Actinopolymorpha singaporensis: one gene and its partner. The protein of the gene in region 1 interacts with the protein of each later gene in a pairwise test. Links are inferred from orthologs where the notes say so. Each region holds a gene or a part of one and is shown in the gene's direction. Other genes may lie near its edges.

Region 1 (3,017 bases):
CCCGACTCGGAACGGCTCAGCCCGCATTCGGGCCCGTAGTCTGAAATTGACCTGGCGTTCGCCGGAGAAATCCCGTCGAATTCTCGGCCCGGTATTTCTCCGCCCCGTTCGGCACTCCCTTTCAGGTCCGGTGCGCTTCGCGGTGGGCGACCTCGGGCTGGCCGGGCCACCAGAACCGCCGCCCGGCGAGGAGCACCAGGGTCGGCACGAGCGCCGTGCGTACCAGCAGGGTGTCGAGGAGTACGCCGACACCGACCACGACGCCGATCTGAGTGAGCGTGATCAGCGGCAGCACTCCGAGCACCGCGAACACCGCCGCCGGCAGGATGCCCGCGCTGGTGATCACGCCGCCGGTGACGGCGAGCGCACGCAGGACGGCCCGGCGGGTGGCGTGCCCTCCCACGCCGGGCCGGGCCGGGCCGGGCCGGGAAGCCTGCCGCCGCTGGCACCCCGGCGCGCAGCCCGCTCGGCGAGCAGCAGGGGAACGAGACGGGAGTCGGCCCCGGGCCGGTCGAGCTGTCGCGGCGGCTCGGGATCACATCCGCCGCGGCCACCCAGACCGTCAACCGGCTGGTCGCGGACGGGCACGTCCGGCGTATGCCACATCCCGGTGACCAGCGCCGGCAGGTGCTCTCGGTCACCGAGTCCGGCATGCGCGAGGTGATGCGGGGAGCTGCTTCCGTTGCTGGCTCAGGTGTCCGCGGTCACCGCGGAGCGCTCGCCGGACGAGCGCGAGATCATCCTGCGCTACCTGCGCGACGTGGCGGAGGCGTTCCGGACGTACCTCCGTCAGGAAGGGCAGCCACGACCGGAACAGTGAGTGGCCGGGCAAGCGGCAGCCGGGCGACGAGCGGCCGGAGGAGTGAGTGACCGGCCCGGTTTTGGTGCGCTGTGTGACACTGGGAGCCGTCATGGCTGCTCCTGTTGATCTCGTCTTCGCCCCGCCGCGCCGCGGCCGGCCGCCCCGCCATCTCGCCGATCTCACCCCGGCCGAACGCCGGGAGGCGCTGGTCGAGCTGGGCGAGCCCGCCTACCGTGCCCGCCAGCTGTCCACCCACTACTTCGGCCGGTTCGTCGACTCCGCCGCGGAGATGACCGACCTGCCGCTGGGCAGCCGCGAACGCATCGGCACCGGCCTGCTGCCCGATCTGCTGACTCCCGTACGCACGCTGACCTGCGACGGCGGGGCGACGGTCAAGACCGTGTGGCGGCTCTTCGACGGCGCGCTGGTGGAGAGCGTCCTGATGCGCTACCCGGGCCGGGTCACCATGTGCGTGTCCAGCCAGGCCGGATGCGGGATGGCCTGTCCGTTCTGCGCCACCGGTCAGGCGGGCCTGACCCGCAACCTGTCCGCCGCCGAGATCGTGGGCCAGGTGGTCGCGGGCGCGCGGCTGCTCGCCAGCGGTACCGTCGCCGGCGGGCCGGGCCGGGTCTCCAATGTCGTGTTCATGGGCATGGGCGAGCCGCTGGCAAACTACAAGACGGTGATCTCCGCCGTACGCCGCCTCACCGACCCCGTCCCGGACGGCCTCGGAATGTCCCAGCGCGGCGTCACCGTCTCCACCGTCGGGCTGGTCCCGCGGATCCGCCAGCTCACCGAGGAGGGGCTGGCGGTGACGCTGGCCCTGTCGCTGCACGCGCCCGACGACGAGCTTCGCGACGAACTCGTGCCGGTCAACACCCGGTGGAAGGTCGGCGAGGTGCTGGACGCGGCCTGGGAGTACGCCGACCGCACCAAGCGCCGGGTCTCGATCGAGTACGCCCTGATCAAGGACGTCAACGACCAGGCGTTCCGGGCCGACCTGCTGGGCCGGCTGCTGGCCGGACATCTGGTGCACGTCAACCTCATCCCGCTCAACCCCACGCCTGGGTCGAAGTGGACCGCCTCGCGGCCGGAGGACGAGCGGGAGTTCGTCCGCCGGCTGGAGGCGCACGGCGTACCCGTCACGGTCCGCGACACCCGGGGGCAGGAGATCGACGGCGCCTGCGGGCAGTTGGCGGCGAAGCAGTCCTGACGGCGGTGTCGCCCGCGGCCGTTGTCCGGGTGAAGGATTACAGCGAGTGCAGGAATACAGCTGGGGTAGCGTGTCCGCATGTCGGACGGCGCCGGACTGCGCGAACGTAAGAAGCGGCGGACCCGCCAGACCCTGATCGAGACCGCGATCAGGTTGTTCGACGAGCAGGGATACGACCAGACGACCGTCGCCGCGGTCGCCGCGGCCGCCGACGTCTCCACGAAGACGTTCTTCAACTACTTCCCGAGCAAGGAAGCCGTCCTGTTCGCCGACACCGGCGAGCGGATCGAACTGGCGGTACGGCTCATCACCGACCACGGGGACCAGGAAGATGTCGGCGACCTGCTGGCCCGGGTCGCCGAAGGGGTGATGGCCCTCATGGGCACCGGCGACGGTTCGGGTGACACGGCCGACGAGGCGCACGCCGAGCTGATCTACACCGTGCGAGCACGTCTGGTGATGTCGGTGCCGGCCCTGCAGGCCCGGGCGCTGCACGTGATCTTCGACGCCCAGCGCCAGCTGACCGACGCGTTGTGCCGGGCCTACCCCGACCGGCTCGACCGGGTGAGTGCCGCGGCGTTCGTCGGCGCGCTCACGGGTGCGGCACAGGCGGCCGCGCTGACCGCCATCGCCCGCGGCGAGTCGCCGGCGGAGGTTCGGGCAGCCGCTCGACGCGGTGTCGACGTCGCGCTTGTCGGCATCCGTACGGCTGCGGGGTAGCGTCTGCGTTCATGCCCGATGATCACCCCGATCTGGCTCCCGTACGCCGGCTCGATCCCGCTCACCTCGTCGCGCTGGTCAACGACCACACCGGCGCCCGGCTGACCCTGCTCGGACCGGCGCCCGGCGGGGAGGTCGGCGCCGCGTTCGTCCGCTGGCCCGACGGCCGGGACGGAGTGCTCACCATGGGTCCGGCGGGCCGTGCCGACGAACTCCGCACCACCGCCGAGATCCTTGCGGCCGCGCGGGCGCGTGGCCTGCCCGTCCCGGCGTACGACCTGG
Region 2 (3,053 bases), 460 kb from region 1 along the record:
TGCCGCTGCGCCGCCCGCTGGCCCGGGTCGACCTCGCGGCCGTACGCACCCGGATCGTGGCCCAGCTGCCGCCGGTCAAGGAGGCCGAGGTGAGCCGCTCGTGGCCGCACGAGGTGACGGTGCGGATCGTGGAGCGCAGGGCGGTCGCGGTGTGGCGGGACGGATCGGCGTACCACCTTGTCGACGCCGATGGCGTTCCTTTCCGCGCGGTGCCGGACGCGGCTGGGGCCTACCCGCTCGTGCAGCTGCGAGCCGGGCGCCCGAGCCCGCAGAGGGCGGAGGAGTTGCGTGTGGTCGGTGCCCGGGTGGCGGCGGCGCTGCCCAGGCCACTCCTGCGCAGACTCGACACGATCGAGGTGAAGACTCCGGACGCGGTCATGCTGCGGTTGCATGGCGGGGTGACGGTCGTCTGGGGGAACGCCGAGAACTCCAGGCTGAAGGCCCGGGTCCTCGCCGAACTCCTTCCCCGCAAGGCGAAGGTCTACGACGTGAGCGTGCCGAGCTTCCCGACCACCCGGGCCTGAACTCCGGCGCGAGCCCACGCGCGAACGCCGCCTGTGCACCTCGTGGCTCGGCGACCTGCGAGCGTGTGACTCGGCCGGCTGGGTGACCGATTTTCGACCCGTACATCCAAGAACTCGCTGGCTCGGCGTGTTGCGTTGAATTCGTCCGGGACCGCTCCGTACCTTCATGTTCAGGCCGAGGTTGACATAACTATAACCCTCTACTTGACCGTGAGGGTTGATGGTTGAGGTTGCCTTTCCGGGCCGGGGAAGAATGTCTACCGAGAGGGCGAGCGTCGTGGCGGCACCGCAGAACTACCTAGCGGTCATCAAGGTCGTCGGCATCGGCGGCGGAGGTGTCAACGCGGTCAACCGGATGATCGAGGTCGGCCTCAAGGGCGTCGAGTTCATCGCGATCAACACCGACGCGCAGGCGCTCCTGATGAGCGATGCCGACGTCAAGCTGGACATCGGGCGGGAGCTGACCCGCGGTCTGGGCGCGGGCGCGCAGCCCGACGTCGGCAACAAGGCGGCCGAGGACCACGCCGAGGACATCGAGGAAGTGCTCAAGGGCGCCGACATGGTCTTCGTCACCGCCGGAGAGGGCGGCGGCACCGGCACCGGCGGCGCGCCCGTCGTCGCACGGATCGCGCGGTCGCTCGGGGCGCTCACCATCGGCGTGGTGACCCGCCCGTTCGCCTTCGAGGGCAAGAAGCGGGCGAGCCAGGCCGAGGAGGGCATCAACGCCCTGCGCGACGAGGTCGACACCCTCATCGTCATTCCCAACGACCGGCTGCTGTCGATCAGCGACCGGCAGGTGAGCGTGCTGGACGCCTTCAAGCAGGCCGACCAGGTGCTGCTCCAGGGTGTTTCCGGCATCACCGACCTGATCACCACCCCCGGCCTGATCAACCTCGACTTCGCCGACGTCAAGAGCGTGATGTCCAACGCCGGCTCGGCCTTGATGGGCATCGGCTCCGCGCGGGGTGAGAACCGCTCCGTCGCCGCGGCCGAGATGGCGATATCCAGTCCGTTGCTCGAGGCTTCCATCGATGGTGCGCACGGCGTCCTGCTGTCCATCGCCGGTGGCTCCGACCTCGGGCTGTTCGAGATCAACGAGGCTGCCCAACTGGTCTCCAGCGCCGCGCACGCGGAGTCCAACATCATCTTCGGTGCGGTCATCGACGACGGTCTCGGCGACGAGGTACGCGTCACCGTCATCGCCGCCGGCTTCGACGGCGGTATGCCTCGCCGCCGCGGCGCGCAGGAGGCGTCCGCCGGCAACGGCTCGAGCCAGGCCGTCCCGCCACCCCCCGCGGGGCGCCGGCCAGGTGAGCTCGGCCGGCCGCAGCAGTCCGCGCCGGCGGGCGGGCAGGCGCCGCAGAGCGCGCCGGCCAGCCCGAACTTCACCGGTGACACCGGCTCCGACCAGCCCGCGTCGGGTCAGTCGGCTTCTGGCCAGTCGTTCCCCCCGGCCGCCCCCTCGTCGGCGCCACCGGCTGCCGCTCCGGTGCAGTCGACCCCGGCACCTCAGTCGCAGCCGGCACAGCCGGCACAGTCGCCGGGCTCCTCGTCGAGCCAGACCGACCTCGCCGCGCAGACCCAGGAGCTTCGTCAGCGACTGCTCGGTGGTGGCAGCCGCCCGGGCGAATCCGGTGCGGGTGGGGCCAACGGCTCCGCTCCGCAGAGCTCCTCGCCTTCGCCGACCTCGACGCCGCGGCCGGCCCGCCGCCCGATCGACGACGACGAACTCGACGTACCCGACTTCCTGAAGTGACCGGGCAGTCGGTTCTTCACGGGCCGGGTGCGAGCGGTTGAGCCCGGCGAGCGACGAGCGCCGGGCTCAGCTCGCCGCCAACCTCGCGGCCGTCCGCGCCCAGATCGAGCGAGCCTGCGAACGCGTTGGCCGGTCGCCGGAGGAGGTGACGCTGATCGCGGTCACCAAGACCTTCCCCGCCGACGACGTACGCCTGCTCGCCGAGCTCGGCGTCCGCGACTTCGGCGAGAACCGCCACCAGGAGGCGCAGGAGAAGGTGGCCGCGGTGGCGGACCCGAGGCTCACCTGGCACTTCGTCGGGCAGCTTCAGGCCAACAAGGCACGTGCGGTGGCGGAGTACGCCTCGGTGGTCCACTCCGTCGACCGGGTGCGGCTGGTCTCCGCACTGCGGCGAGCGGCGGCCGGTCGCGAGCACCCGCTGCGATGCCTGGTGCAGGTCGACCTGGGCGACGTCGCCGAGCCCGGCGGTTCCGGCGGGCGTGGCGGAGTGTCACCGGACCAGGTCGCCGAGGTGGCCGACGCCGTGGCGACGGCGCCCGGCCTGGTCCTCGGCGGAGTGATGGCGGTCGCGCCGCTGGGCGCGCCACCGGGCCAGGCGTTCGCCCGGCTGGCCCGGACCGCCGCCGAGGTACGCGAGAAGTATCCGAAGGCCACCTGGGTCTCCGCCGGAATGAGCGCGGACCTCGAGGACGCCATCGCCCACGGCGCGACACACGTACGGCTTGGGCGCCGGTTACTAGGTGAGCGCGGCTACGACAGGTAGCGTCGACGCC

The links. Proteins that work in one complex are often made in the same cells at the same time.
Region 2: the proteins of rlmN (region 1) and ftsZ interact in binary tests that used the Escherichia coli proteins (3 or more experiments, as listed by UniProt). The link is inferred for Actinopolymorpha singaporensis from one-to-one orthologs.

The regions. Positions count from the first base shown.
Region 1 is NZ_LT629732.1:5,734,572-5,737,588, reverse strand. The notes cover bases 12-2,963. They hold rlmN (dual-specificity RNA methyltransferase RlmN), read left to right. Parts: upstream 12-911; coding sequence 912-2,015; downstream 2,016-2,963. Other genes in these bases: BLU27_RS25615 (phosphotransferase), read left to right, coding at 2,747-2,963; BLU27_RS25620 (TetR/AcrR family transcriptional regulator), read left to right, coding at 2,094-2,735; BLU27_RS30660 (hypothetical protein), read left to right, coding at 683-820; BLU27_RS25635 (MMPL family transporter), read right to left, coding at 122-403. In the rest of the region: more of BLU27_RS25615, read left to right, coding at 2,964-3,017.
Region 2 is NZ_LT629732.1:5,273,869-5,276,921, reverse strand. The notes cover bases 53-3,040. They hold ftsZ (cell division protein FtsZ), read left to right. Parts: upstream 53-801; coding sequence 802-2,280; downstream 2,281-3,040. Other genes in these bases: BLU27_RS23635 (YggS family pyridoxal phosphate-dependent enzyme), read left to right, coding at 2,318-3,040; BLU27_RS23645 (cell division protein FtsQ/DivIB), read left to right, coding at 53-524. Also shown: more of BLU27_RS23645, read left to right, coding at 1-52; more of BLU27_RS23635, read left to right, coding at 3,041-3,043. UniProt on the Escherichia coli protein: Essential cell division protein that forms a contractile ring structure (Z ring) at the future cell division site. The regulation of the ring assembly controls the timing and the location of cell division.